DNA from 4 places in the Rhizobium sp. 01T444 genome. Region 4 is predicted to be linked to each of the others. Evidence: riboswitches for the same ligand, from Rfam matches in the RefSeq annotation. Region 4 holds a riboswitch; each other region holds the start of a gene.

The links. Region 4 has a riboswitch for cobalamin ahead of AC1DTN_RS10075 (ABC transporter substrate-binding protein). Riboswitches for the same ligand answer to the same signal wherever they lie in the genome.
Region 1: another riboswitch for cobalamin. It lies ahead of cobU (bifunctional adenosylcobinamide kinase/adenosylcobinamide-phosphate guanylyltransferase); the one in region 4 lies ahead of AC1DTN_RS10075 (ABC transporter substrate-binding protein).
Region 2: another riboswitch for cobalamin. It lies ahead of metE (5-methyltetrahydropteroyltriglutamate--homocysteine S-methyltransferase); the one in region 4 lies ahead of AC1DTN_RS10075 (ABC transporter substrate-binding protein).
Region 3: another riboswitch for cobalamin. It lies ahead of bluB (5,6-dimethylbenzimidazole synthase); the one in region 4 lies ahead of AC1DTN_RS10075 (ABC transporter substrate-binding protein).

The regions. Positions count from the first base shown of each region.
Region 1 is NZ_JBFTPD010000005.1:155,807-163,449, forward strand. It holds gene cobN (cobaltochelatase subunit CobN) at 1-1,976, opposite strand, end outside; gene cobW (cobalamin biosynthesis protein CobW) at 1,987-3,033, opposite strand; gene cobU (bifunctional adenosylcobinamide kinase/adenosylcobinamide-phosphate guanylyltransferase) at 3,038-3,562, opposite strand; cobalamin riboswitch at 3,915-4,309, opposite strand; gene AC1DTN_RS10840 (chloride channel protein) at 4,517-6,307, shown strand; partial or broken gene AC1DTN_RS10845 (adenylate/guanylate cyclase domain-containing protein) at 6,383-7,638, opposite strand.
Region 2 is NZ_JBFTPD010000003.1:283,161-290,803, forward strand. It holds gene nrdE (class 1b ribonucleoside-diphosphate reductase subunit alpha) at 1-856, opposite strand, end outside; gene nrdI (class Ib ribonucleoside-diphosphate reductase assembly flavoprotein NrdI) at 835-1,248, opposite strand; gene nrdH (glutaredoxin-like protein NrdH) at 1,262-1,483, opposite strand; cobalamin riboswitch at 1,749-1,976, opposite strand; gene metE (5-methyltetrahydropteroyltriglutamate--homocysteine S-methyltransferase) at 2,153-4,477, opposite strand; cobalamin riboswitch at 4,585-4,790, opposite strand; gene AC1DTN_RS06890 (heavy metal translocating P-type ATPase) at 4,831-7,155, opposite strand; gene AC1DTN_RS06895 (MerR family transcriptional regulator) at 7,227-7,643, shown strand, end outside.
Region 3 is NZ_JBFTPD010000013.1:12,835-20,477, reverse strand. It holds gene AC1DTN_RS18265 (DUF2865 domain-containing protein) at 1-675, shown strand, start outside; gene AC1DTN_RS18260 (LysR family transcriptional regulator) at 705-1,559, opposite strand; gene AC1DTN_RS18255 (MFS transporter) at 1,694-3,238, shown strand; gene bluB (5,6-dimethylbenzimidazole synthase) at 3,256-3,957, opposite strand; cobalamin riboswitch at 4,000-4,189, opposite strand; gene AC1DTN_RS18245 (DHA2 family efflux MFS transporter permease subunit) at 4,332-5,756, shown strand; gene AC1DTN_RS18240 (3-deoxy-7-phosphoheptulonate synthase) at 5,998-7,065, shown strand; gene AC1DTN_RS18235 (hypothetical protein) at 7,216-7,584, shown strand.
Region 4 is NZ_JBFTPD010000005.1:11,331-18,973, forward strand. It holds gene AC1DTN_RS10050 (ArsR/SmtB family transcription factor) at 1-86, shown strand, start outside; gene AC1DTN_RS10055 (SRPBCC family protein) at 83-451, shown strand; gene AC1DTN_RS10060 (ATP-dependent Clp protease proteolytic subunit) at 499-1,119, shown strand; gene AC1DTN_RS10065 (hypothetical protein) at 1,150-1,608, opposite strand; gene AC1DTN_RS10070 (YidB family protein) at 1,690-2,034, opposite strand; cobalamin riboswitch at 2,172-2,441, shown strand; gene AC1DTN_RS10075 (ABC transporter substrate-binding protein) at 2,619-3,650, shown strand; partial or broken gene AC1DTN_RS10080 (FecCD family ABC transporter permease) at 3,647-4,686, shown strand; gene AC1DTN_RS10085 (ABC transporter ATP-binding protein) at 4,683-5,447, shown strand; gene AC1DTN_RS10090 (class I SAM-dependent methyltransferase) at 5,451-6,224, shown strand; gene AC1DTN_RS10095 (hypothetical protein) at 6,261-6,476, opposite strand; gene AC1DTN_RS10100 (class I SAM-dependent methyltransferase) at 6,959-7,643, opposite strand, start outside.

The sequences.
Region 1 (7,643 bases), 140 kb from region 4:
GCAACGAGATCGAGGATCTGCCGGCTGAGCAGGCGGATACGGCGCGGATCGCCGCCCGATGCCTCGTAATATTCGTCGACCAGCGCTTCCAGATCCTTGAGCGGCCCATAACTTTCGGCTCGTGTCAGCGGTGGCGTCAGATGGTCGATGATGACAGCGGCAGTGCGGCGCTTGGCCTGCGTACCCTCGCCGGGATCGTTGACGATGAAGGGATAGAGATGCGGCAGCGGCCCGAGGATCGCCTCCGGGTAGCAGGTCTCCGATAGCGCCAGTGCCTTGCCCGGCAGCCATTCCAGATTGCCGTGCTTGCCCATGTGGATCACGGCCTGCGCGCCGAATTCCTCGCGCAGGAAAGCATAGAAGGCGAGATAGCCGTGCGGCGGCACGAGATCGGGCGAGTGATAACTTTCCTTCGGATCGATATTATAACCGCGTGCCGGCTGGATACCGATCAGCAAGTTGCCGAACCGGGCGAAAGGCAGCGCAAAAGCGCCATCGCGGACATAGGGATCGGCCTCCGGCGCACCCCAGCGCGTGCTGACTTCATCCTGAATCTGAACGGGAAGAGATCCCAGGAAATCCTTGTATCGACTCAGGGAAAGCTGCTCGCGCACGACCTTGCCATCGAAGCCGGAATTGGTCGGCCCCGCCATCAGGTGCCGTATCAGCGCATCACCATCGGCAGGGATATCGGCGACCGGATAACCGGCCTTCTCCATCGCTCGCATTACCTCGATGGTGCCTGCTGGCGTATCGAGGCCGACGCCATTGCCGAGCCGTCCGTCACGGTTCGGATAGTTCGCCATGACGAGCGCAACTCGCCTGCTCTCCAACGGCATCTGCCGCAGCCGCGCCCAGTTGGCGGCAAGCGATGCCACATAGTTCATGCGCGCCTCATCCGGCTCGCTGGAAACGATGTTGGCCTCGACAGCAACGTCATAACGCGCGGCTGATTTGAAGGAGACGGCACGCGACAGCACCCTGCCATCCACCTCCGGCAGCGCGACATTCATGCCGAGATCACGCGCCGACAATCCCTGCGACGAAGCGGCCCAGGCCTCCCGTGACGAAGCGGAGAAGATTGCCTGCAGCACGATCGCGTCGTTGGCCTCCAGCACCGTCGGCTCGCGACCGGCGCCGGGTGCGGAGACGGCAAAGCCTGTCGTGTTGATGACGACCTCGGGCTTCAGTTCGGCGAAGATGGATTCGAGAATGCCCTTGGAGACGGGATCCTTGAGGCTGTAGGCGAAGACCGGCAACGGGCGCAGGCCTTGCTGCTGGAGGGCTTCGATCAAGGCTTCGACGGGTTTGGTTTCGCCGCTCTGCACGAGGGCGCGGTAGAAGGCGATGGCGACAGTAGCTGGCGTTCCCTGCCGGACTCGAACTTCGGCTTTGGCAAGCCGCCGCCACTCCTCAACCCCGACAAGCCCTCGCCCCGGCCACCAGATCCCCGCCTTCATCAGCGGCGCGGCTGGCGCCGGCTTCTCCGCCCCCGAAAGCATCGCCGAGGCATAGGCAAGAAAGCCCCGCGCATTGGCGTCGCCGCCTTCGATCAGATACGCCCACAGCGCATTCAGATCCTCAAGCGACACATTGGAAAACGGCGTCAGCCCCGCATCCGGCCGCGCATCGCCCGGCAGCACCGCAATCAGCGTCCCATTACGAGCGGCAACCGCATGCAGCGCCTCGAGCGCATAGTGAAAGTAGCTCGCCCCACCCAGCGCCCGCACGATGATCAGCTTCGCATGTCTCGCCGTGCGCTGGACGTAGGTATCGACCGACATCGGATGCTTCAGGCTCATCAGGCTCGCAAGCCTGAGCGTATGCCCGCTCGCCCCGCCGGAATGAGCCGCAGCGATTGCCGCAAGCTCGGTGTCGGCGGCCGAGAGGAACAGGATATCGCCCGGCGACTGGCCGAGGTCGATGGCCTCGTCCCCGTCGCTGATTGTTCCCTGTTGGGCGAGAAGCAGATGCATCGATTATTCCCTAAGCGAGCGCTTCGATCGCCTTGCGCACCGCGTCCTGATCCATCTCATGCAGGCCGATGACGACGAGGCGCGTGCTGCGTGCTTCGCCCGGCGTCCAGGCGCGGTCGAAATACTGATCGATGCGGGCACCCACGGCCTGCAGCTGCAGGCGCATCGGCTTGCCCGAGACATCGATGAAGCCCTTGAGGCGCAGCACATCATGCTCGGCGATAATGCCCTTCAGCTTCTCGACGAAACCTGATGTATCGGCGATAGCGCCGAGCTCGACGACGAAACTGTCGAATTCGTCGTGATCGTGCGGCGTGCCGTCCTCATGCTCCAGCTCGTGATGGGACTTGCGGTTGACGATATCGTCTTCCGTGCCGATGCCGAGGCCGAGCAGCACGCTTGCCGGCACGTCGCCATTCCTGGCCTCGATCATCACAGGCTTGCGGGCGATGCGCGAGGCGACTTCGCTCTTCACGCGACCGAGGCCGTCGGCATCAATGAGATCGGTCTTGTTGAGCACTATGAGGTCGGCGCAGGTCAGCTGATCTTCGAAAAGCTCCTCGATCGGGCTTTCATGATCGAGCGATTCATCCTCGACGCGGCGTGCATCGACAGCATCATGGTCATCGGCAAAACGACCTGCGGCAACAGCGGCGCTGTCGACCACGGTGATCACGCCGTCAACGGTGACTTCGCTTCTGATGTCCGGCCAGTTGAAGGCGGCGACCAGCGGCTGTGGCAAGGCAAGGCCTGAAGTTTCGATGACGATATGGTCCGGGCGCTGCTCGCGCTCCAGAAGCTTGGTCATGGTCGGAATGAAATCGTCGGCGACCGTGCAGCAGATGCAGCCATTGGTGAGCTCGATAATATCGTCCTCGGTGCAATTCTCCGCCCCGCAGCCCTTCAGCACATCGCCATCAACGCCGAGATCGCCGAACTCGTTGATGATGAGCGCAATCTTCTTGCCGCCGGCATTTGTGAGCAGGTTGCGGATCATTGTCGTCTTGCCCGCACCGAGAAAGCCGGTGATGACGGTTGCGGGAATTTTCTGCTGCATGGATCTAACCCTTCATCTTCAGCGGCAGACCTGCCGCGATAAAATACACGTCGTCGGCCACAGCCGCGATCATCTGGTGCAGCCGGCCGGCATGGTCGCGAAAATCCCGCGCCATGCGGTTCTCAGGCACGATGCCGAGGCCGACTTCATTGGAAACGATGACGAGCCGCGCCTTTGCTTGCGGTAGACAGGCGGCAAGGGCGGCGGACTGGGCGGCGATATCGCGCCCCTCCATCATCAGATTGGTGAGCCACAGCGTCAGGCAATCAACGAGAACAGCCCTGCCCTCGCCGTCGATTGCCGCAAGGCGCTCGGTAAGGTCGAGCGGTTCCTCATGGGTGGTCCAGGAGGGGCCGCGGTCGGCCTTGTGCTGGTCGATACGCGCCTGCATTTCGTCATCCCAGGCGCGGCCTGTGGCGATGTAGTGGCGGTCGAGGCCGCTTGTGGTCACGAGGTTTTCGGCGAAGCGGGATTTGCCGGAGCGGGCGCCGCCGAGGATGAAGGTGGCGTTGAGAAGGCTCTTGGTCATGCCACGGCCGCCCTTGGAGCGAAGGCGCGGCTCCACCCACTTCCCTCATCCCTGTGCTTGTCACAGGGATCCAGCGTGCCCAAGTCCTTGGGCACAAGAGACTCAATCAACGACGGCGTAGATTCATTCACTGCGCGGACGCGCCGTGGCTGGATTCCTGTGACAAGCACAGGAATGAGGGAGGAGAGGAAAGTGCGCGCCGGGTAACGTCCACCAACAGGCGCCAGACGCATCCCATCAGGAGGTACCGAACCGACACCTTTCACATGCACCACCAGAGGCAGCGCTGAATCAAATCCTTCAGCCAAGACAACCTCCGTGCTGGCAGCGGGCAAACGGCCCAGTATGGGCATTATGCCCGGCACGGATGGCAGGTCTCCTGGCTCGCAGTTAGCGGCCGCGACAGGGGCAGACCGTTTCCGGTCGCCCCTGATCGTGCCAGCGGATCCGCCTCGCCTTCCCGGCTGCTTCTCGTGAAAAGGCGGACGATTCGTAGAAATAGAGGCGTCCTGCCCCGGCTGATCACGATGCACTCCAGTGGCTTTTCCGGCACTTATACCGCCTTGCCCGCCTGCAGAATGCGAGGCTGTCAGCGCAACGGCTAAAATACCGGACGGAAGACCCTGACTGCTCTACAGTCGCGGGGTCGGCTGTGATGAAGGCGCCCGGCTTGGGTCCGCCCCGTCACATTCCCTTTTCATCCGGAAGGCGTAAGGCCGATCCGGAACCATCCATTATGTCAATTCATGGTTAGGCTTCCGCCCCGGGCATGTCAATCGGCGCACTGGGTGCACACAGAGATCATCTCGACTTACACTACCGATATTATCGTCTTCAATCAAAGGTTTACGTCACAAAAACTTTACGGCGCAGTCGGTATTTTGCCGCAATTGCCGCTCATGCGGATGCCGGCTCCGCCCTTGACCCCCACTCCTGCCGCCTAGTTTCCCCATGATGCTCTCCCGAATGGATATTCGCCGCCTCGGCCCTCTCGGCACCGTCTTTGATCCGGGACGCCTGCGCGCGCTTATCCGCCACAGCGAAATGGGCATGGTCTTTGCCGGCGCGCTCGTCGGTATCGCCTCGGGGCTTGCGGTCACCGCCATGAGCTATGTCTCGGAAGAGATGCACAGGCTGATCTTCGGCATAGACGGCACGACGAGGCTCAGCGCCTCGCAGATCGACAGCAAGTTCCTGCTGATGACGGCCCCGGTTGCCGGCGGCATGCTGCTCGGCCTGTTGATCTTCATTCTCGCCAGATGGCGCAAGAAGCCGATGGTCGACCCGATCGAGGCCAATGCCTTGCATGGCGGCCGCCTGTCGCTGACGGACAGCATCCTCGTCGCCATCCAGAACCTCGTGTCCAACGGCTTCGGCGCATCCGTCGGTCTGGAGGCCGGCTATACGCAGCTTGCAGCCGGCATCGCCTCGAAATTCGGCCTGAAGCTGCAGCTGCGCCGCTCCGACATGCGCGTCCTCGTCGGCTGCGGCGCGGCCGGCGCCATCGCCGCCGCCTTCAATGCACCGCTGACGGGCGCCTTCTATGCCTTCGAGCTGATCATCGGCACCTACACCATCGTCTCGCTGACGCCTGTTGTCGTCGCGGCCCTCGTCGCTACACTGGTCGCCCGGCTACTCTCCGGCAGCGATTTCATCATCGATGTCGGCAGCTTCGGCGCTGTCCAGCCCGCCGATTACGTGCCGGCGATCGCCCTCGGCGCCTTCTGCGCAGGCATCGGCATCCTCATCATGCAGGGCGTCTCCTTCGTCGAGGAACTGGCGCGCAAAAGCTCCATCGCGCTACCCTTCCGCCCGGCGCTCGGCGGCCTGGTCGTCGGCCTGCTGGCGCTGGCCTCGCCGCAGGTCCTCGCCGCCGGTCACGGCGCGCTGCATCTCAACCTCTCCCATGAGATCACCATTCCCGCGCTGATTGGCCTCTTCCTTCTGAAGTCGGTGGCATCAGCCATTTCGATCGGCTCCGGCTTCAGGGGCGGCCTGTTCTTCGCCTCGCTCTTCATGGGTGCCCTGCTCGGCAAGCTCTTTGCCTATTCCGCCCCCTATTTCGCCGATGCGACACTGACACCCGTGATCTATGCCGTGGTCGGCATGAGCTCGCTCGCCGTCGCCGTCATCGGCGGGCCGCTGACCATGACCTTCCTGGCGCTGGAGATTACCGGCGACTTTCCGATCACCGTTCTGGTGCTCGCCGCCGTCATTACCTCCTCGCTCGTGGTGCGCACCACCTTCGGCTACTCCTTCGCCACATGGCGCTTTCACCTGCGCGGCGAGAGCATCCGTAGCGCCCATGATGTCGGCTGGATCCGCAACCTGACCGTGGACAAGCTGATGCGATCAGACGTGAAGACCGCAAAACTTGGAATAACGATGGACGAGTTCAAGGAGGCCTTCCCCATCGGCTCGACGCAGCGCGTCATCCTCGTCGATGAGGGCGACAAATATGCCGGTCTCGTGCTCGTGCCGGAAATCTACGCCAACCCCACCAGCGCGCAGGACGAAGCCCAGCAGCTGACCGATTTCATCCGCTACAAAAACGATTTCCTGCAGCCGCAGATGAACGCCAAACAGGCGGCCGCGATCTTCGACAAGACCGAAAGCGAAGCGCTCGCCGTCGTCAACAACCTCATCGAGCGCAAGGTGATCGGCCAGCTCAGCGAAAGCCACACGCTGCGCCGCTACAGCGAAGAACTCGACCGCCGCCGTCGTGAGGTCTCAGGCGAGATCTGAGACATTTGCCGCTGAAGTCAGAAACACGCCGCCATTAGAGCTACGCAACAGACTTTCTGAAAATCGATGCCGATTTCAGGCTACTGCCGTAGTCGGTGCCGCGAGCTTGAACACGTCCGCCCTCCTCGAAACGCCGCGCAATTCGAACGATCCCAGATGTTCGCAGGCGACACCGCAGCCAGCCGCGAAGCTTTCCGACATCAGAAGGGGCTGGCCGAGTTCGCCGCAGAGTTTCTCGAGCCGCGAGGCCTCGTTGACGGCCCTGCCGATCACGGTGAAATCAAGCCTGCCGCGGGCGCCGACATTTCCGTAGAACACCTCGCCGAGATGCAGGACGACGTCGACACCGATATCAGGACCGCCCTCGCGCGCCCGCTGACGATTGAGCGCCTCGTTTGCCTCCAGAACATTTCGGGCCGAGGCGAGCGCAGCCATGCAGGCCGTCTCAGGATCCTCGCCGTCTTCACCGCCTGTCGGAAAGATCGCCAATACGCTGTCGCCCATGAACTTGAGGATCTCGCCGGAATTTTCCTCGACATGCCGGCCGATCAGCTCGAAATGCTCGTTCAGAAACCCGGCGATCTCACCGGGTTGATAGACCTCGGTCAACGCCGTGAAGTTTCTGAGGTCTGCAAGCAGGATCGCGGCATTGATGGCGCCTCCCGTTCCCCTCTGGACCTCGCCCGCAAGGATGCGCGCACTCGTCTTGGCGCCTGTATAGATAGCAAGGATATCCGAGGCGGTTCTCGATGCCGCGATGCGGTAGCAGGCAAGCCCCAGTGCCGGGAAAAGCTTTGCGATGATCGTCAGCTGATCATTGGAAAATCCGCCCGGCCTGTCGCTTGTCAAGGACAGGCTGACCCCGCGCAACGCGGCCTCCTTCGGGAACTCCAGCAGGCTGACCAGATGATCCGTGCCGCCGCCAAGCGCAAATTCCGCAAGCTGCGGATAGTCGTCGACACCCTCCCCCTTGGCAAGGATCCAGCGCCCCGACGTTTCGCCGCGGCCCAGCAGATAGTAGATCGGCGTCTTCTCGAAGCTCAGCTGCGCCGCGCTGCCATATTCGGCCCTCTCGATGGTGGTCGCGCCGCCGCGCACGAAATTGGCCGAGATGCCGGCATACATGGGATGAATGGATGGCATCGCGATACTGCCCCGCCAGATGGGAAAGCCATCCGCGATCAGCCGGTCGCACAAACCGGCAATGAGCTCACCGATATGCTCGCTCCTGATTCCCTCATCTATAAGCCACTGAATATGATCGTTAATTTCGGAACCTCCACATGGACGGGCGCAATTCTATGATCGGAAATAGGGCGAATGGGCGGCAATGCCG
Region 2 (7,643 bases), on a different contig from region 4:
CAGCATTTTCGCGCTTGGTATCAAGGAAGCGCATGATGTCAGGGTGATGGGCGTTGAGATAAACGGCACCCGCACCCTGCCGAGCACCGAGCTGATTGGCGTAGGAGAACGAGTCTTCGAGCAGCTTCATGACGGGGATGATGCCGGAAGACTGGTTTTCGATCTGCTTGATCGGCGCACCAGCCTCGCGGATGTTCGTCAGCGATAGCGCCACGCCACCGCCGCGCTTGGAAAGCTGCAGCGCCGAATTGATGGAGCGGCCGATCGATTCCATATTGTCTTCGACACGCAGCAGAAAGCACGAGACGAGCTCGCCGCGCTGCTTCTTGCCGGCATTGAGGAAAGTCGGCGTTGCCGGCTGGAAGCGGCCGGTGATGATCTCTTCGACCAGATCACGGGCAAGCTGCTCATTGCCTTCGGCAAGTGCCAACGCCACCATGCAGATGCGATCTTCATAGCGCTCCAGATAGCGCTTTCCGTCGAAGGTCTTCAGCGTGTAGCTGGTGTAATATTTGAAGGCGCCGAGGAAAGTCGGGAAACGGAACTTCTTGGCATAGGCCTCGTCGAACAGGTCGCGGACGAAATTGAAGGAATACTGGTCGAGCACTTCCTGCTCGTAATAGCCTTCGGTCACCAGATAATCGAGCTTCTCCCGGAGATTATGGAAGAACACCGTGTTCTGGTTCACGTGCTGCAGGAAATACTGCTTGGCCGCCATGCGGTCCTTGTCGAGCTGGATCTTGCCCTGCTCGTCATAGAGGTTCAGCATCGCGTTCAGCGCGTGATAATCCAGCGCGTCCGCTGCCTTTAGCGGTTTTGCGCCCGCATCTCGCGTCAAATTTGTTCCTGTGTCCAAAATCGTCCCATCCCGTCTTTGACATTGGCGACATCCTCGGCAGTCCCCAGAAGCTCGAACCGGTAGAGGTAAGGCACCTGGCATTTCTGCGAGATCACGTCGCCGGCAAGCCCATAGGTCTCGCCGAAATTGCTGTTGCCCGCAGCAATGACGCCACGGATGTTGGAGCGGTTTTCCGCATCGTTGAGGAAACGGATCACCTGCTTGGGCACGGCTCCCTTTACGATCCCGGGGCCGCCATCCCCGCAATAGGTGGGCGAGATCAGCACATAGGGTTCGCGAATGTGGATGTCCTCAACGCCTACGGGAATGCGCGCCGCGCGCAGTCCCAGCTTCTCGACGAAACGATGGGTATTCTCAGACCGGCTGGAATAATAGACGATCAGGCCCACCGCTCTTCTCCGATCAGGAGAGCGCGCTGATCATATCGGGACGGAAGCCCGCCCAGTGGTTCTCGCCGGCAACGACGACCGGAACCTGCATGTAGCCCATGCCGCGAACGCGATCGAGCGCGTCGGCATCCTCGGAGATATCGATGATCTGATAGTCGACGCCCAGGCGGTCGAGGGCGCGATATGTGGCGGTGCACTGAACGCAGGCAGGCTTGCTGTAAACGGTAACGCTCATCATGTTCCTCGTGATGTCAATGGATTCCGGACGCAGAACTAGGATCGGGCGCCTTGCGGCGTCCGGGGTAACGCTCGATATTGATCTGGCAAAGTTGGCGTTTTACACGCCGGATTCGATCCCTCGCGGGATTTGCGCGGGCGGCGGCTTTGATGCTCTCGACATGACTTCAACCCCGAAGTGCTCATGCGGACTTCCGGGGGCAGCGCAACAGGTGCGGATTTGATCCGCCTCACATATACGCGACCTTCCGGACACCCCGCCCGTGGACGTTTCGTTCAAGGCAGGTCTCCTGGCTCGCGGGTCGAAGCACCCTGCCCCCAGCCTTCCCAAAGCGTCATGCCTCAGTGACCTGAAATCGGACAGTTGCTCGCCGCTTACAGTTGCGGGGGCAGCTCCGGCCTTGTTTTGCCATCATGGCAAACCGCACCGTATTCCCGTCTTAGCCTGCGATCCCTAGCGAATCGAAGGAACCGTGAACACTAGATATAGTACTCGAATCGGAGTTGGCGTCAACGGATGGTTTGTGCGTCGCGTTACGGCATGTTTGAAATTGCTACATTCCTGTGAAAAACGTGGTTAACGAATGCTTAAAGAAAGTAGGCTGTGGAGAAGGCCCCAATGAAGAGAGCCGGCCTATAGCCGGCTCTCTGATTTTCGACTCCAGGTTCAGGCCCGAATCGTCGATGCGGCATGTCGTAATATTCGGGCGGCAGCGACCATGTTGACGAGCGCCGGGCGAACCTCTTCCCACCTGCGCGTCTTCAATCCGCAATCCGGATTGATCCAGAGCTGCCCGTCCGTCAGACGCTCGCGCGCCAGCGTCAGGAGCTCCGTCATCTCCTCGACATCAGGAACGCGCGGCGAATGGATGTCGTAGACGCCGGGGCCGATCTCGTTCGGATATTTGTAGCTACGGAAGGCCTCCAGCAGTTCCATCTTCGAACGTGACGTCTCGATGGAGATCACATCGGCATCCATCGCCGCGATGGCATCGATGATCTGGTTGAACTCCGAATAGCACATATGCGTATGGATCTGCGTTTCGTCCGCCACGCCGGAGGCGCATAGGCGGAAACTCTCGACGGCCCAGTCGAGATAGGTCTTCCAGTCGGCCTTGCGCAGCGGCAGGCCCTCGCGCAGCGCCGCCTCGTCGATCTGGATCATTGCCGCACCGGCCCTTTCGAGATCGAGCACCTCGTCGCGGATCGCCAGCGCGATCTGCCGGCTGACGTCGGCGCGAGAGAGATCGTCGCGCACGAAGGACCAGTTGAGGATCGTCACCGGCCCGGTCAGCATGCCCTTCACGGGCTTCTCCGTCAGCGACTGCGCATAGCGCCACCACTCGACTGTCATCGGCTTCGGCCGGGAGACGTCCCCGAAGATAACAGGCGGTCGGACGTAACGGGAGCCATAGCTCTGCACCCAGGCATGTTGAGTGAAGGCGAAGCCGGAAAGCTGCTCACCGAAATACTGCACCATGTCATTGCGTTCGAATTCGCCGTGGACAAGCACGTCGAGGCCGATTTCCTCCTGCCAGCGGATCGCCGCTTCGGTCTCCTTTTTCAGAAAGGCATCATAATCCGCCTCGCTGATCGTGCCCTTGGTGAAAGCGGAGCGGGACTTTCGAACATCTGATGTCTGCGGGAAGGAGCCGATCGTCGTCGTCGGGAACAGCGGCAGGCGAAGCTTACGCTCCTGCAGTCCGGTCCGCTCGGCAAAATCGCTGCTGCGTGTCTTCATCGCCTCGTCGATCGCGGCAACCCGCTGTCTGACCTTCAGATCATGTACGCGCGTAGATGCGGCGCGCGATGCAACGGCCTGCGAGGCTGCCGCAATCACCTGGGAGGCCTTGCCGGCATCGCCGAGCGCTGCGATCTCCTCAAGCTTCTGGGCAGCGAAGGCGAGCCATGATTTCAGCTCACCATCCAGCCCGCTCTCCAGTTCCAGATCGATCGGCACGTGCAGCAGCGAGCAGGACGGCGCGATCTGTAGCCGGTCCGCACCAAAGTGCTGGACAAGCGGCTCGATCCTCTCCCGGATCGCCGCAAGGTCTGCCTTCCAGATATTGCGCCCGTCGATGACGCCAAGCGAAAATGTCAGATCGCTGGGTGCCTTGAAAAGGGCATCGATCTGCTGTGGAGCGCGAACGAGATCGACATGCAGGCCGGCAACCGGGAGCGAGAGCGCCGTCGGCAGATTGTCGCCGATCGCGCCGAAATAGGTGGCGACCATGATCTTCAGGTCGGGCACCAATTCATGCAGCGCACGATAGGTATGCTGCAGTGCTGCCTGCTCTTCCTGTGAAAGATCGAGCACGAAGCAAGGTTCGTCGATCTGCACCCAGTCGACACCGGCTGCACGAAGTTCTGCCAGTACTTTTGTATAAACAGGCAACAAGCGTGCAAGCAGGTCAATCGGCGCAAAACCTTCTTCGCTTCCCTTGGCGAGTTTCAGGAAGGTAACCGGACCGAGGATGACCGGCCGGGTGTGGATGCCAAGTGTCTTGGCCTCGACGAAGGCATCAAGTGGCTTGTTCGCCGTCAGGGCAAAGGTCTGATCGGGGCCGAGTTCCGGCACCATGTAGTGGTAGTTCGTGTCGAACCATTTCGTCATTTCCAGCGCCGGCGCGCCATGCCCGTGATGGTGCTGATGGCCGCAATCGACATGCGCCTCTTCGCCGGTGGAGCCGCGCGCCATCGCGAAATAGGTGTCGAGAGAAACTTGCCCGCCCTTCCAGCCATAGGCGGCGGGAATGGCGCCGACCATGACCGCCGTGTCGAGCACATGGTCGTAAAGCGAGAAATCGTTCGAGGGGATGACGTCGATCCCCTTCTGCTTCTGCAGGAGCCAGTTTTCCGCCCGCAGCCGCTTCGCGACATCGAGAAGCGCGCCGGCATCGGATTTGCCGGCCCAGTAGCTCTCCAGTGCGAATTTGAGTTCGCGATGCTTTCCGATCCTGGGAAAGCCGAGATTTGCAGTCTTGATAGTCATTTTCCTTACCCCGAAGGTTATGGGCAAGGCTGCGGCGCAACGCATCGACGAGATACGGCCATGGGAATGCCGTCTCGCGCAAGCGGCACACCGGGACACCCCGCCCGTGGACGTTATCTATCGCGGCAGGTCTCCTGGCTTGCGGGTCATCGACATCGTCCAGTCTTCCCGGGCGTCTTCCCAGTGACGTCGAAGGACGGTGTCTATCCGCTTACAGTTGCGGGGGCAGCTTCGGTCTTGGCGATGGCCGCACCGAATTCCCTCTTAGCTTGGGATCAACAGATCCCAAGAACCAACGATGCGGCAAGCATGCACCCGCCGCATCGCAACGTCAATATGATATAAAGAAATCTTTATGTCTTTATCTGAAGAAGCCGAAGTGCATTCATCGTCACCAGCACGGTCGCACCCGTATCGGCGAGGATCGCCGGCCACAGGCCGGTGATGCCGATGATGGTGGTAACCAGGAACACGGCCTTCAGCCCGAGCGCGATGGTGATGTTCTGAAAGATATTGCGCATCGTCCGCTTCGAAAGGTCGATCATCCGGGCCACGTCGCCGACACGCCCATGCAGCACAGCCGCATCCGCCGTCTCCAGCGCCACGTCGGTGCCGCCGCCCATGGCGATGCCGACATCGGCAGCGGCAAGTGCCGGCGCGTCATTAATGCCGTCACCCACCTTGGCGACGAACAGACCTTCCTTCTTCAGTTCGCCAACAATGCGCTGCTTGTCCTGCGGCAGGAGTTCGCCGCGCCAGTCGATGCCGAGATCGCCGGCAACGGCTGCCGCCGTGCGCTTGTTGTCGCCGGTCAGCATGATGGCGCGCACGCCAGCTGCCTTCAGCGTCGCAAGCCCGCTCTTTGCGTCTTCACGAGGTTCGTCGCGCATGGCAATGAGACCGGCGGCGACACCATTGACGAGCAGCACCGAGACGCTTTTGCCCGCGCCGTTCAGCACCGCGACCTTTTCGTCCTGTTCCGCATTCAGCGCCCCGCGCTCGCGCGCAGCCGGCGGCGACAGGAGATCGAGCGTCTCCCCACCTACCTTGCCGGTCATGCCCTTGCCGGGGAGCGCTTCGACTTCGAAAGCCGGCGGCACGGGTACTCCATCAGCCTTGGCGCGATTGAGAATTGCCAGCGCCAGCGGATGGCTGGAGCCTTGCTCCAGAACGGCAGCGCGCGAAAGCACCTCCGCCTCTGTGCGTCCATAGGCAAGGATATCGGTAACCTGCGGTTTGCCTTCGGTCAGCGTACCGGTTTTATCGAAGGCAACGGCCGTCACCTTCCCAAGCGATTCCAGAACCGCCCCACCCTTCATCAGCAGACCGCGGCGCGCGCCCGCCGAAAGCGACGCGGCAATCGCCGCCGGTGTGGAAATGACCAGCGCGCAGGGGCAGCCGATCAGCAGGATYGCGAGACCCTTGTAGACCCATTCGCCCCATGCCCCGCCCATCAGCAACGGCGGCAAAACGGCGACCAGAGCCGCCACGACGACGACACCAGGCGTATAATAGCGGGAAAAGCGATCGATGAAGCGCTCCGTCGGCGCCTTCGATTCCTGGGCTTCCTCCACCAGCTTGACGACGCGGGCAATCGTATTGTCCTCGGCAGCGGCCGTAACACGCACACGCAATGCGGCATCGCCATTGACCGTGCCGGCGAAGACCGTCTCGCCTGCGCCCTTGCGAATCGGAGTGCTTTCACCCGTCACCGGCGCCTCATCGATGGCACTTTCGCCGGAAACAATGGTGCCGTCGGCGGAAATCCGGTCTCCCGGACGCACGAGAATGACGGAGCCGACGGAAAGCGTCTCAGCTGGCACTTCCTTCACCTCGCCGCCCGTCTCAAGCAGCGCATTCTTAGGCACCAGCGTCGTCAGCGACTGGATGCTGGCGCGCGCCTTGCCGGCAGCCACCCCTTCCAGAAGCTCGCCGACGAGGAACAGGAAGACGACTGTCGCCGCCTCTTCGCCGGCATTGATGATGACGGCGCCGACCGCGGCGATCGTCATCAGCATTTCGATCGAAAAGGGCGTGCCGGAAAGGGCGGCCATGACCGCGCGGCGGGCAATCGGCACCAGCCCGACCAGCATGGCAATGATGAAAGCATAGGGGGCAATCGACGGCACCAGATGGCCGAGCACGTAGGCGGCAACGAGTGCGAGGCCGGAAAGGATCGTCAACCGGCCTTTTTTGCTCTGCCACCAGGGGCCGGTCATCGGTCCATGATCATGGCCATGCAGGCCTTCGATTTCTTCCGTGCCATGCGCATGATCGTGGCCGGAATGATCGTGATCATGGCCAGCATGATTGTGATCATGGCCTTCGTGGTCATGATCGTCACGGTCGTGGCCATTGTGCTCATGCCCATCGTGATCGTGGTCATGGTCGTGCCCATGATCGTGGTCGTGATGCGCATGGTCATGACCGGTCTTGCTCTCGCGAGCAGGAGCCTTGCCGGTGAGCGGAGCAACCGAATAGCCGAGGCCGGTCACCCTCTTCTCGATCGCTTTGAGATCGCTGCTGCCATCGTGGCGCACCGTCATCGTGCCTGCTGTCACCGACACGGAGACGTCTTCGACGCCGGGCACGCGTCTGACGGCGGTATCGATTTTCGTTGCGCAGGCGGCGCAATCCATTCCGCCAACCCGGTACCGTGCCTGTGCTGCTTCGCTCATGATTTCGATCCTTGCTAGTAAGCAGTATCGTTCCTACATCCTCTAGCGACTAGAGGTGCAAGAGGAAAATCATGAAAAAGATCACCATCGGTGAAGCCGCCCGCCAGAGCGGCGTCAAGGTGCCGACGATCCGCTATTATGAGGGCATCGGCTTGTTGTCTGCTCCAAGCCGCAGCGAGGGCAATCAGCGCTCCTACGAACCATCAGACCTCAACCGCCTCGCCTTCATCCGCCACGCCCGCGAACTCGGCTTCGAGATCGATGCAATCCGCACATTGCTGCAGCTGCAGGACGACCCTCACCAGTCCTGCGCATCCGCCGATGCCATCGCCAAGGCCCGCCTGATCGACGTCGAACAGCGCATCCGCAGCCTCAATGCCCTGAAGGCGGAACTGGAGCAGATGGTCGAGGGCTGCGGCCATGGCCGCGTCGATCAGTGCCGGGTCATCGAGGTGCTCGCCGACCACGGCAAGTGCGTGCATCCGCAT
Region 3 (7,643 bases), on a different contig from region 4:
GACAGCTTTAGCGAACCTGCGCAAGGCGATGCATATGCCCCGGCTCCTTCCATCGAGGAGCAGGCCATGCGCGGCGACACCTTCATTCCGCTTGGCGGCGGCGAGCGTTACGGCCTGCCGCGGGCGGAAATGCTCTCGCCCGTCAGCACCATCTGCGTACGCACCTGCGACGGTGGCTTCTTCCCGATCAGCAATAATGCAACCTCGGTCGATTTCGGCCGCGATGCCGCGACCTGCGCCAAGATGTGCCCTGGTGTGGAGACGGAGCTCTATTACCGCGACATCTCCAGCGCCGAAGCCTCGAACATGATCTCGACGGCAACGGGCACCCCCTATGGCGCGATGAAGAATGCCTTCGCCTACAAGACCCGCGCACCCGGCGAAAAATCCGCCTGCTCCTGCAATCTGACCGCCTATTACGAGGAAATGCGCAAGAGCCAGGCAGCCTATGCGCCGGCGCCTGAGCCGAAGGGTTCGATCACCACGATCCATACAGACGCACCGAAGGCTGTGAGCGCCCCGCCCGCCCCGCAGGCGCAGGTGCCGGATCGTCCCTACGACCCCGCCAGCAACAAGGTGCGCCAGGTTGGCCCGCAATTCCTGGCTGGCGATCAGGGCAAGATCGATCTCACCAATCCGGCGACATCAGGCCCGCAGCCCCAACAACAGCAATAACCACGATATCGGCAGTCGAAATCGCGTCTTCAGTTTGACGAGCGATGCTCCCGGAAGGCTGCCGCCAGTGTGCGCAGCGCCGCACGCGACTTGGCATCCGTCAGTGTCGAATGCAGCACGACCTCGGAGGATGGCAGCGCCGGCAGGCCGAAGCGCTCGCTGACCTCGATCGTGCCGACAGGCGCCAGACGATGGGAGAAGGTCGAGACGGCAAGCCCGGCTGAAACGGCTGCTGTCACAGCCGAAGAGCCTCCGCCGAGGAAGACTTCCGCCCAGGGAATACCGGCCGCATCGAGCGCCCGGGTGCAGACATCCCGCACCTTGCAGTTGGGCGACAGTGCTGCAAGACGCAGCGGTTCACCGCGGCGATATTCGAATTGCGGCGTTGCAAACCAGCCGAAATGCTCTGGTGCCAGAACCTCGCCATCGCGCCGGTCCTCATCCCGACGGACGATCGCCGCATCTAGGTCGCCGCGATCGAAGGCGGCGAGCAACTCGCAGGAATTGTCGAGCCGCACCTCGATCGTCAGCCCCGGATCATGGGCATTGAGGCGCGCAAGCAGCGTCGGCACTTCCGGGCCGGCGACATGGGCCGCAATGCCCAGCCTGAAATGACGGCGCGACGAGGAAAGTGCCGCGATCGCCCGGTCATGGGCAGCGAGGAATTCCCGTGCGGCATCAAGAAATACCGCCCCCTGTGCCGAAAGCCGCACCAGCCGCGGCGTGCGTTCGATCAGCCGATGGCCGAGCCGCTCCTCCAGCCGTTTGAGCTTGACGCTAATCGCCCCTTGCGTGCTGCCGAGCTCATTGGCGGCGCGGGTGAAGCTCTTGTTCTCGGCGATCGTCACGAAAGCCTGAACGGAATCGACATCGAGCATGGTCATTGGATCTATCCGAAATTGTTGTGTCTGAAATAGTCAATCATCCAATTCTGTAATGATCAAGCTCTGCTTATGCTGACGCAAATGGACGACAAGGGATGTCACCCTTGTAAGTCTCAACGTCGAAAGGCCAAAGCATGACCTCTGCCTCCCCTCCATCCTCACGTATCAGAGGCATCGTCGCCCTGATGGCGGCCTGCCTCTCCTCACTGATGTTCGGCCTTGAAATATCGAGCGTACCGGCAATCCTGCCGACGCTGGAAAAGGTGCTGCATGCCGATTTCAGCGCGCTGCAATGGATCATGAATGCCTATACGATCGCCGTGACGACGGTGCTGATGGCGGCAGGCACATTGGCCGATCGCTACGGCCGCAAGCGCGTCTTCCTCATCGGCATTGCCGCCTTTGGCCTCACCTCGCTGATTGCCGGCCTCGCTCAGGATGTTTCGCTGCTGATCGTTGCTCGCTTTCTGCAGGGCATGAGCGGCGGCGTGATGCTGATCTGCCAGGTGGCTGTCCTCTCCCATCAATTCCCGGAGGGCAGAGCCCGCAGCATGGCCTTCGGCTGGTGGGGCATCATCTTCGGGATCGGCCTCGGCTTTGGCCCGATCATAGGCGTTGCGATCGTAGCAGCCGCCGGCTGGCAATGGGTCTTCCTCATCCATGCCGTGCTGGCAGCCGTGACGGTGGCCCTTGCCGTAACGGGCGTTGAGGAATCGCGGGACCCCGCTGCAGGACGGCTCGATATGGCCGGCATCGCCACTCTTTCGCTGGCGGTCTTCTGCCTCGCTTTCTTCATCACCCAGGGTCCGGCTCTCGGCTTTGCCAGCCCTGCCGCGCTTGGCATCATCGGACTTTCCGCGGCAAGCCTCGTCGCCTTCATCTTTGCCGAGAGGCTGAACCCGCGACCGATGTTCGATGCCTCGGTCTTCGGCATTCGCGCCTTCTCGGGCGCCATCATCGGCTCGGCTGCCATGAATATCAGCTTCTGGCCTTTCATGATCTATCTGCCGATCTGGTATGAAGCCGGTCTCGGTTATGGCAGTGTGGCCGCGGGTGTGGCGCTGCTTGCCTATACGCTGCCGACGCTCGTCGTACCGCCGCTCGCCGAACGGCTTATGCTGCGCTATCGGCCGGGCATCATCATTCCCGGCGGCCTTTTCACCATCGGGCTCGGCTTCCTGCTGATGAAGTCAGGCAGTGCTGCCACCGCGCCAAGCTGGCTGACGATGCTGCCCGGCGCGCTGCTTGCCGGCATCGGGCTTGGCTTCACCAACACCCCGGTCACCAATACGACGACAGGTGCCGTCTCCAGCGATCGCGCCGGCATGGCCTCCGGCATCGACATGAGCGCCCGGATGATCTCGCTCGCCATCAACATCGCCGTCATGGGCTTCATCCTGTTCAGCGGCGTGCTCTCCCACCTCAAGAGCACCTTGCCAACCTCGACGGATGCCGGCGACCTGCGCCTGCTCGCCGAACGGATCTCCGCCGGCAACATTGCCTCCCTGCCAGACATTCCCGCCGGGACGGTGCATGATGCGCTCGTCGCAGGCTTCGGCGGCGTCATGCTCTATGGCGCGATCGGCGTCTGGCTTCTGGCCGCCGCAAGCTTCCTCGTCTTTGCCCATCGGAAGACGCCGGCCTGCGCCAAGGATTGCGGCACCCAGCCGGCAGAATGATGCACACCCGCGCCGGCTCAGACCGGCGCGGCCTCGCTTTCCACCTGCCCCCAGCCATCATGGAAAACCAGCTCTTCCAGCGCCATCCGCTGCCGCCAGCCTTTGACCGCCAGTTCCGGCTTATCATAGAGCCGGTCGACGAAGCCGGCGCAGAGCCAGGCTACCACCTCGATATGATTGGGAATGCCGAGGATCTCCTTCAGGTCACCCTCGCGAAAAATGCTGACCCAGCCGATGCCCACCCCTTCGGCTCGTGCCGCAAGCCACAGGTTCTGGATGGCGCAGACGGTGGAATAGCTGTCCATGCGCGGATTATGTGTGCGCCCCAGCACCACGCTGCCGCTGCGGGTTGGATCGCAGGTCACGCAGATGCCGAGCGGCGCCTGGACGATGCCTTCGAGCTTCAGCGAACGGTATTGCTCCTGCCGCTTGCCGTCGAACATGCGGGCCGCTTCCTCATTCGCCTTGAGGAAGGCATCGCGTACCCGCGCCCTCACCTCGACGCTCTTCACCAGAATGAAATTCCACGGCTGCATGAAGCCGACCGAGGGCGCGTGATGCGCGGCGGTCAAAAGCCGCGTCACGAGATCATCCGGCAAGGGATCGGGCAGGAACTGGCTGCGCACGTCACGCCGCGTCATGATCGCGTGATAGACGGCCTCGCGTTCGGCCGCAGAAAAGCTGGATGCCGGGCAAACGGCATCATCAATGGGTCGCATCGTCAAATCCCCAACAACGCAACCGCCCGCCGTCCGCGCGGGTTGGGTCTATCTTGCCAGGCCGGTCTTCTGACTTGGCGTCATCCGCTTGACCGCCGCCTTCCCGGCCTTGCGGCCAGTGGCATTCTATGCGGCAAGCGTCGGCCTTACAGCGTTGGGCACGTTCCGGTCTTGCACCGGATTCCCGATTCTCCCGCTTGTGAAAGCGGGCACCTGACGGGTGATCTATGGCGCGGAAACGGCATGGCGGCAAGCTGCATGCGACATTCATTTCGTGGACAGGCTGAAAATGCTGGCCTAGAACGAGACCCGACGCCGCTGGCGCCGAATCCCCTCTCATTGCCTTCCGGTTGCCCGTGTCCCGCCTAACACCAATGATCCTTGCGGTCGCCCTGTTCATGGAACAGATGGATTCGACCGTGATCGCCACCAGCCTGCCGGCGATTGCTGCCGATATAGGCACTTCGCCGATCGCGCTGAAACTTGCGGTAACGAGCTACCTCGTGGCGCTCGCAATCTTCATTCCGATCAGCGGCTGGATGTCGGATCGCTTCGGTGCACGCAACATCTTTCGGCTCGCGATCTTCGTTTTCATGGTTGGCTCGGTCGCCTGCGCATTCTCCAATTCCATCGCCGCCTTCGTCATTTCCCGCCTCATCCAGGGTGCCGGCGGCTCGATGATGACGCCGGTCGGGCGATTGCTCCTGGTGCGCGGCACGCCACGTCACCAGTTGGTGAATGCCATGGCATGGCTGACCATTCCGGCGCTGATCGGCCCGATCATGGGCCCGCCGATCGGCGGCTTCCTGACGACCTATCTCAGCTGGCACTGGATCTTCTGGATCAATGTGCCGATCGGCATTATCGGCATCGTCCTCGTCACCCGTTTCCTGCCGGCCGTCGAGCCGCGAAGCCCGAAGCCGATGGATTTTCCGGGCTTCTTCCTGTCGGGTATCGGCTTTGCCGGTTTCGTGTTCGGCCTCTCGGTCATCAGCCTGCCCGCCGTTCCCGTCATCTACGGCTATGTCACTGTGGCCGTCGGCGTCCTCTCCGGCATTCTCTATTTCGTGCATGCCAGGCGCACCTCGCATCCGCTGCTCGACCCCAAGATGTTCCGCTACCCGATGTTCCGGGCGGCGATCCTCGGCGCCTCGAATTTCCGCATGGGCCTCGGCGCGCTGCCCTTCCTCATGCCGCTGATGCTGCAGCTCGGCTTCGGCCTGACGCCGCTGCAGTCAGGCTCGATCACCTTCATCAGCGCTCTTGGCTCCATGGGCTCGAAATTTGCAGCCACCCGCACCTATAACGCCTTCGGCTTCCGCAACGTCATCGCGCTGACGACCTTCCTCGCGGCAATCTTCCTCGGCGTGAATGGCTTCTTCACTGCCGAAACGCCGATGTATGTCATCATGGGCTGTCTTCTTGTCGGCGGCCTCCTCCGCTCCATGGCCTTTTCGGGCGTCAACGCTATGGCCTTCGGCGATGTGGACGAGGCCGACAGCAGCCAGGCGACTGCCATCAACGCGGTGGCGCAGCGCATCTCCATGGCCATGGGCGTTGCGGTAGCCGGTACGATCCTGGAAATCTCCTCGAGCTTCCACGGCGGCAAGCTTTTGGTCTCGGATTTTCATATCGCCTTCTTCATCGTGGCGGCGATATCAGCACTTGCCTGCATCACTTTCCTGCGCCTGCCCGCCAATGCCGGCGAGGAGCTGACGACACGCCGCCACAAGAACAGACATGCCGCGGCGGCAGAACCGGAAGAGGCCCAGGGACAGGCAATAGCGGAGAGCCGCTGAAAACTTCACGGATTTGTCGTTTTTCCTCACAGATTCTACGTGACAATTCCAATCGGCATGGCTACATAAGCCGCATGTCGATTTCGTCCGTTTACGCATCGCGATTTTATTCGTACCGCTGCTTCCAGCGGATGCGGGTCTGTGCGTAACCGAAACTAACGCGACGACAACCCGAACAGCCGCTAGTCAACCTGGCGGCTTTTTTGTTCCGCCACGGTATGACCAAACAGGAGAGCATACCGTGACTGACACTATTGATGATCTGCGCATCGTCGAGATCACCCCGCTGACCAAGCCTGCCGATATCCTTTCGGAAATCCCGCGTGACGCCGCTGTTACCAAGACAGTAACCAGCACGCGCGACACGATCCACAATATCCTGACCGGTCAGGACGACCGCCAGCTCGTCATCATCGGCCCCTGCTCGATCCACGATCCGGCAGCCGCCCGCGAATATGCCGGCCGCCTCATGGAGCAGCGACGACGTCTCTCCGGCGATCTCGAAATCGTCATGCGCGTCTATTTCGAAAAGCCCCGCACCACCGTCGGCTGGAAGGGCCTGATGAACGACCCGCATCTCGATGGCAGCTACCGTATCGAGGAAGGCCTGCGCCTCGCGCGGCGCCTGCTGCTCGACATCAACGCCATGGGCCTGCCGGCCGGTTGCGAATTCCTCGATACGATCACGCCGCAATATATTGCCGATCTCGTGAGCTACGGCGCCATCGGCGCGCGCACGACCGAAAGCCAGATCCACCGCCAGCTCGCCTCGGGTCTCTCCTGCCCGATCGGCTTCAAGAATGGCACGGATGGCAGCGCGCGCATCGCACTCGATGCAATCATGGCGGCCTCCCAGCCGCACCATTTCCCGGCTGTCACCAAGGATGGACAGGCAGCGATTGCCTCCACGCGCGGCAACGAGGACTGCCACATCATCCTGCGTGGCGGCAAACGGCCGAACTATGAGGCAGCTGACGTGCAGGCTGTCATCGCCGAAGCCGTCAAGCTCGGCGTCGACCCGCGCATGCTGATCGATGCTAGCCACGCGAACAGCAACAAGGATCCGATGAACCAGCCGAAGGTCGTCCATGACGTCGCCGGCCAGATTCTTGCCGGCAACCACCACATCAAGGGCATGATGATCGAGAGCAACCTCGTCGCCGGCCGCCAGGATCTCGTTCCCGGCAAGCCGCTCGTCTACGGCCAGTCCATCACCGATGGCTGCATCGGCTGGGATACGTCCGTCGAGGTGCTCGAGGATCTCGCCAAGGCCGTCCGTGAACGGCGGAAGGCTGCTGTTGCGGCTTGATGTAGGTCGCCTAATATCGTGCAGCGATTTTGGGCGGATCGAAAAATTGAAGCGCGTCGCGCGGTCGGCGCGCTTCCAATGCTACTGATTTCAATGATAAGTTTTAAATTGCCGCACATTATGTCGAATGACTATTTAAAGGGGTGATGAATGCGTTTTTTGGTGAAGGCGATTTCCTTAAAGCTGCCTGTTGTGCTGGCCGCAGTGGCGACGAGCCACATAGCGGCCTTCGCCGCATCTGATGACCTCGGAAAAACCGTATCCACCCAGGTACTTAAATGTCTGAAACTACCCGCAGGAGCGCCGAAGGACTATGGTCTCTCGGCTGTGGTGGTCCTCAAGGAAGGATCTGCCGATTTTGTTTCTGTCAATTTCCGCGCGCCGCCATCGGCATGGGAGATGACCGCGGCTCCGGCGCTGGGTGAGGCTATTACAGAATGCGAGCCTTATGGCTCTGCTTCAGGCACGGTGGAGATTACGATCACTCCGGAGCTTGTCGAGGCGGGAGCAAAGAATTAGGCAGCCCGAGTGGCAGGTTCCTGCGCGGCAGGCGAAATCCCGTCGTGTCATTCTTTCAT
Region 4 (7,643 bases):
TCGCCCAATGGCTGGCGAAATATCGCGCCTACTGGCCAGCCCGCATCGATGCTCTCAAGCTCTTGCTGAAGGATATGGACCAATGAACGAGGTGAAGACCGAGATACAGACCAAGCAACAAACCGGCTTCGAACAGAGATACGAGCTGGATGCGCCGCCGGAAAAGGTCTGGCGTGCGATCAGCATCGCCGATTTTCGCGAGAGATGGCTGCCGAAGGAAGCGCTTGCCGATCCGCAATCGCTCTCCGAAACACCGGGAAAGGAGGTTCGCTACAGATTGCGCGACGACAGCCCGCCCTTCCTGGAAAGCATCGTCACCTTCGCGATCGCACCGAATGCATCGGGCGGAACCAGCCTGCGGATCGTCCACGAGCTGACCGATGCCACTTTCGAGCGTCTCACGAGATCGGTCGCCAACAGCAACAGCCAGACTATGATGCTCGCCGCCTGACGCGGCAGGCCTTCCCGCTTATCATTCTGAAAGATTGGAGTTCGCCGATGCGCGAAGCGATGCAACTCGTCCCCATGGTCGTAGAACAATCCTCCCAAGGGGAGCGATCCTTCGACATCTATTCCCGCCTGCTGCGTGAGCGGATCATCTTTCTGAACGGCGAGATCAACGACGGCGTGTCCGCTCTCGTCTGCGCCCAGCTTCTGTTCCTGGAGGCCGAAAATCCCAAGAAGCCGATCAACCTCTACATCAATTCGCCGGGCGGCGTCGTGACCAGCGGTTTTGCCATGTACGACACGATGCGTTTCATCCGCGCGCCGGTGCACACGCTCTGCATGGGAACGGCCCGCTCGATGGGCTCCTTCCTGCTGATGGCCGGCCAGCCGGGAGAGCGATATGCCCTTCCGAATGCCAGCATCCTCATCCACCAGCCCCTCGGCGGCTTCCAGGGCCAGGCGTCCGATATGCTCATTCATGCCGAGGAAATCAGGAAGACGAAGCAGCTCATGACCAGCCTCTATGCCGAGCATTGCGGGCGATCCTATGAAGAGTTCGAGCAGGCGATGGATCGGGACCGCTTCATGAGGGCTGAAGAGGCCCTGGAATGGGGGCTGATCGACCGCATCCTGACGGATCGAGAGGATGTGGCAGAGGTAGGAGCGCAATAGCCATGCGCCCCGCCCTCGCCAGCCTAAACCTCAGCTACCGGCCTTCAATGCCGTATTGCAAAGGCTCCAATAGCCGCCGCCCTTCTGGATCCATTTCAGATCGTTGAGCGTGCCGGCATCCTTGTTGGCATGATAGCTGTCGACGCAGGTATGCAGCCGGCCCTTGGCAGGCGTTTCGCTGGCGTATTTCTTGTCGATCGCCTTCGGCATGGTCACGCCCTTGGGGGCCTTGACCGTCGGCTTTGCGGGCTCCTTGTCCGTCGTTGCGGCCACTGCCTTGTCATCGGCAGCATCTTCGGCGGCCGCATCCGCGCCACAGAACTTCGCCCGGAAGTCGTTCCACTTCATGTCCTTGGCCGAACCATCGGCCTTGGCCGTCTGATATTTGGCGCTGCATTCCTTCATGGTCAGCGCGGAGGCCGGAGAAACGAAGAAGGCGGCGGCAATCAACGCTCCGGCGGAAGCGGGCACAAGCAATCTCGCAATCATGGGATATCCTCGTGTTGGGGGCAGTTCACGGCATGCACGTCTTTGAGGCCCCAAATCTTTGAGACCCCAAGTCTTTGAAGCCTATGAAACGGTTCCATTGGGCGTTGCCGCATCGACGGCTTTCGGCAGATGCTCGGCAAGCAGCTTGGACACATCATCGGCATTGACGCCGAACTTGGCGGCGAGATCGCGCAGCTGATCGGACGACAAGGCCGCCTGGATCTGTTCCGCCGATACGGGAAGATTGTGGCCGGTGCCGATCCAGGATGAGACCTGCTCGCCGAGGCCCGCCGAATTGAGCTGGGAAACGATGCCCTGCAGCCCTCCGGCATTGTCGAATATTCTGGTTGCAACCGCGACGTAATCGACCTGCCTGCCGGCAAGCACATCAGAGAGAACACCGCCTAAACCGTCGAAAATACTCATGGTTGCTCCTCCACCCATCAGCGGATTCTACATTAGCATGAGGTAAAATTTCTGTCATTCCGGATTTGCGAAACGACAGCCTTCCCTCCGCAAACAATACTTCTCGCTGGCCCTGCTTGACGTTGCCCATGGTGACGTCCTAAGTCGGGGGAGACGGTTCCCCGAGGAGAACTTCGAGGGGATTAATAGGGAACACGGTGCGGACGACCCAAAAGGGACCAAGACCGTGGCTGCCCCCGCAACTGTAAGCGGATTGCCGGTTATATCCGGAATGAATGCCTCGTCGTTCATTCCAGGACATCACCGGCGAGCTGGTCACTCCAAGTGCCACTGCGCGCAAGCGCGGGAAGGCAGATGACCGGCTGACATCCGCGAGCCAGGAGACCTGCCGTCAATCGCAATCCAATCAGCCAGGCGGGGATGCCTGGACAAGGAGCAGATATGATTGACCTTATTTCCTGCCGCTTGCCGCACGCGATCCGTCCCGATTGGACCACCCGCCGCTAGCCCTCCTCCACGTTTGGCTCACGCATCTGCGCGCGCCGGCGTCTGCTGGCCCTTTTCCTTCCGATCGAGAGTTTCCAATGCGCCAGATTATTCCAGGCTTTTCCCTTGCGTTCGGGCTCGCCAGCCTTTGCCTGGCCGGCCTTGCAGCACCCGCCTTCGCCGCCACCCAATATCCCCTCACCCTCAGCAATTGCGGCCAGCAAGTCACCTTCGAGAAGGCACCGGCCAAGATCGTTTCGATCGGCCAGGGCATGACCGAAGTGCTCCTCTCGCTCGGCCTTGCCGACAAGATCGCCGGCACGGCCGTCTGGGTCGGCCCGGTCCTGCCGCAATATGCCGAGGCCAACAGCAAGATCAGACGCCTGGCCGACAACGACCCGAGCTTCGAATCCGTCGTCGGTGCCGAGCCCGATCTGGTGGCTGCCGAATTCGAATGGCATGTCGGCGCCCAAGGCTCCGTCGGCAAGCGCGAGCAATTCAAAGACCTCGGCATCAACACCTATATCGCGCCGGCCGATTGCGTCGCCAAGATCAACACCGATGGCGGAGACGGCGTGCGCAAGGAGCTGTTCACGATGGACCTGATCTATCAGGAAATCGCCGAACTCTCCGAAATCTTCGACGTGAAGGACCGGGGCGATAAACTGATCGCCGACCTGAAGAAGCGCGAGGCCGCGGCCGTTGCCTCCGTTTCAGGCGCGGCAGCCAAGAACCTGCCCGTCGTCTTCTGGTTCTCCAGCAAGGAGGTGAAAGGCGATGCCTTCATCGCCGGCAAGAACAGCGCGCCGGCCTATATCCTGAAGACGCTCGGCGCAAAGAACGTCGTGACGACTGAAGAGGAATGGCCCCTCGTCGGCTGGGAAACGATTGCGCAGGCCAATCCCGCCGTCATCGTCATCGCCACCATGGACCGCCGCCGCTATGCCGCCGACGATCCCAAGGTGAAGGTGGATTTCCTGGAAAACGATCCGGTCACAAGGGAGCTCGATGCCGTCAAAAACAAGCGCTTCATCATGATGGACGCGCAGTCGATGAACCCGACGATCCGCACGATCGACGGCATCGAAATCCTGGCAAAGGGCATCGCCGCCTCCGGTCTGGCGCAGTGAGCCAGGCTGCCTTGCCACAGAGGAAATGGTGGGCGCTTGCCGCGCTCACCATCGCCGCCTTCCTCCTGCTCGGCCTGATGGTCAGCCTCGCCGTATCGATCGGCGAGATATCGATCCCGCTCGCCACCACGGCAAAGGCGGTTTCCAACCGCCTGTTCGGCACGGCATTCGAACTCAGCCGCATCCACCAGGGCATTGTCTGGGATTACCGCCTCAGCCGCGCGCTGGTGGCGGCAAGCGCCGGTGCGTCGCTCGCGCTTTGCGGCGTGGTGCTGCAGGCCCTGCTGCGCAATCCGCTCGCCGAACCTTATGTGCTCGGCATTTCCGCCGGCGCCTCCACCGGCGCCGTCTGCGTCATGATCTTAGGCCTCGGCTATGGCGTGCTCGGCCTCTCCGGCGGCGCCTTCATCGGCGCCGTCATCGCCTTTCTTCTGGTCGGCATTCTGGCGGCGGGCGCGGGCGGCACCAGCGAGCGCATCATTCTCTGCGGCGTGGCGGGCTCGCAGCTCTTCAACGCGCTGACCTCCTATATCGTCACCACCTCGGCCAATGCCGAACAGGCGCGCGGCGTACTCTTCTGGCTCTTAGGGTCGCTCAGTGGCGTGCGCTGGCCGGATGTCTATCTCTCCGTGCCGATCGCGCTGACAGGCTTCGTCGTCTGTCTTGCCCATGCGCGCGCGCTCGATGCCTTCGCCTTCGGCACGGATGCCGCAGCCTCCCTCGGCATCGCCGTGCGCCGCGTGCAGTTCACCCTGCTCGGCGTGACAGCGGCGATGACGGCAGGCGTGGTCAGCATGGTCGGTTCCATCGGCTTCGTCGGTCTCGTCATTCCCCATGCCGCCCGCTTCCTCGTCGGCCCCGCGCATGGCCGCCTGCTGCCGGCGACTGCGCTTGGCGGAGCGATCTTCATGGTCGGCGCCGACATCGTCTCGCGCATCATCATTCCCCAACAGATCCTGCCGATCGGCGTCGTCACCGCGCTTTTCGGCGCACCGGCCTCGCCATCATCCTCTATCGCGTGCGGAGAAGCGCATGAGCATATCAGTCGACAAGGTCACCTATGCCGCCGGCAATACCATCATCGTCAATGGCATCAGCATATCAGTCGAAAGGGGCAAGGTGCTCGGCCTGCTCGGGCCGAACGGCTCAGGCAAATCGAGCCTGCTGCGCCTGATCTGCCGACTGCGGCAGGTCAAAAGCGGCATCATCCGCCTTGGCGACGACGATGTCTCCGGCCTCTCACGCGCTGCCCTTGCCCGCCGCATCGCCTTCGTCGAACAGCAGTCGACGACCGACACGCAGCTCACCGTGCGCGATATCGTCCGCCTCGGCCGCACGCCGCATCGCGGCCTCATCGCCTCCTGGGGCGCCGATGACGATGCCGCCGTTGCGGAAGCGCTCGCCCGCGTCGACATGGGCGAGCGCGCCGGCCAGCTGTGGCAGACACTGTCAGGCGGCGAACGCCAGCGCGTGCATATCGCCAGAGCGCTCGCCCAGACGCCAAGCGAACTCCTGCTCGACGAACCGACCAATCACCTCGATATCCAGCATCAGCTCGATATCCTGGCGCTGGTAGCCAAACTCGGCCTCACCTCCATCATCGCGCTCCACGATCTCAATCTGGCGGCGATGTTCTGCGATCATCTGGCCGTGCTGCAGAAGGGCGAAGTCGTGGCCGCAGGCACGCCCGAGGAGGTGCTGACCGAAGCCTTGATCGCCCGCGTCTTCGGCGTGCGCGCCCATATCGAAAGATCGGCTGTGCATGGCCGCACACATATCCAGTATCGGATGGGCTGAGAGATGGATGGCGTAAATTTCGATCTGAAGGAAGAGATCCGCGACTACTGGTCGAAACGCTCGGAAACCTTCGATCTCGCCTTCGGCCACAAGATCGCCCCCGGCCCGGAGGCCGATGCCTGGCAGAAGCCGATCCGCGATGCCCTCGGCCCTGAGCCCAAGCGCGTGCTGGAACTTGCCTGCGGCACTGGCGAAGTGACCCGCCTGATCCAGGATCTCGGCCATGACGTTACCGCGCTCGATTTCTCCGAAGCGATGCTGAAGGTTGCCCGCGCCAAACACGCCGGCAAGGAGCGCCTGCGCTTCATCTTGGCGGACGCCGAAAACACCCTGGAGCCTGATGCACACTACGACGCGATCATCTGCCGCCACCTGGTCTGGACGCTGACCCGGCCGGAAGAAAGTTTTGCCGAATGGTTCCGCATCCTCAAACCCGGCGGTCTGCTGCTCTTCTTCGACGGCAACTGGGCAAGCCCGAAACCGACCGGCCGCATCGCCAGCCTGCTGATAACATGTGTCGACCGTTTCATCGGTGCCGACAGCAACTATGACGGCGCGCTCAGCACCCGCCACGCCCGCATCATGTCAGCCCTGCCCTTCGGCTCCGGCCTGCGTCCCGACATGCTGCTGCCGCTTCTGACATCGGCGGGCTTTACAGGCATCGAACTGCACTCCCATGCCCCGATCGCCCGGGCGCAGAGGAAGAATGCCAACCTCAGAAACAAGCTTAGAACCCTGGTCTACCGCCGTTTCATCCTGACCTGCCGGCGGCCCTGATCCGTCGCGAATGGGGGCTGACCTGTCAGCCACCGCCTACCAGTTGCCGGGATCGGCAGTATGATCGACAGCGGCGAATTCGTCCGCCTTAGCCCGATCGAGTGTCACAGTTCTCGTCCTCTTCGTCTCGTCCGCGACCAGATAGCGAAGCGGTGCCGCGTCCTTGGCAAGCTCCTGATAGACGAGAAGCGCGGCCTCCTCGGCGGTATCGGCCTCGATCTCTCGCGTGATGGACACAGTGAACTTCTGCATGGCTTCGGGCTTTCTCGATCGTCGCGGGCATGGGCGCAATGTCCACCGCCTGACAATAAGCGCAGAGCCGAATAGTTCAAGCTGCCCCTGCCCTCGACGATCAGCCGCCACAGACGGAAGCCATTGGCAGCGGCCGGCTTTGAGCGGCGTACCGTCGTGGCGATGGGAGACGGTGATCAAGGAGGCCACATGACAGAACGGCGGCGCTAATATTCGCCCTGTTGACCCAAAAGAACTGTCGGCACCTATTTGAACATCTCAGGCGAATAGGTGCCGTCGCTGTTCAATATCTCAGCGCGTTGCTGCAGCCGGCAGAGATATTGGTGGATCGAGCATCTGATTGCTGTCAGCGGTCGAACCATAAAGCGCCGCATAACGCCGACATCTATCCAGATGAGCCGGAAGTGGGGAGCATCCGGCTCACAGGTTTCGGCATAACCAAGAAATGGCGGAGATCGAATATCCGAGCCATCAACGAGCTTTCACGGTTTGCGTGCTCGGATGTGTAGGAAGATTGGCGCAACGCGGGTATCGGCTACTACAGGTTCGGCAAGGGCGACTTCCGGCGATGCCATTGGTTCGCCAAACGCCTCGATTATGAAGCCGGCACCGACGATCATGGATACCCAGCTTGTCAGCGTGCGATGGAAACGCGGCACCGAAAAGGGTGTCAGCGCTGCACGCTCTTCAGCTGGAATCTCGGAAAACAGCCAGCGCTCGATGCGCCCGTCGGTCTCATCGAAATAGTCGGCAACCTGAACGGCAACTGCAGCGCCGCTCTCATCGCGGATATTGCGGCGGGTCGGCGGAACGAAACATGGATGCAGAATCGAAAACTGCAAGAACCCACCGGGCTTCAAAATGCGGTGAAGGCTCCCCAGAACTTTTTGCTGGTCAGCCATGTCCATCAGCGACATAAAGGCGGTGACGAAATCAAAATTCCCTTCCGGAAAGTCAAGGCTCTGGCCGTCGCCAACCACGTAGTCGATACCGAGTGGGTCCTGTGCCTCCGTTTGGCGGGCATAGCGAATGAAGGTAGGTGCGATGTCCACCCCGGTCATGCGGGCACCAAGTTGGGCTACTGCGCGGGTATTGGTGCCTTCACCACAGCCGAGATCAAGTCCCGTCAGACCTGCGATCGGGGGTAACATGTCCAGAAAGGCGGGC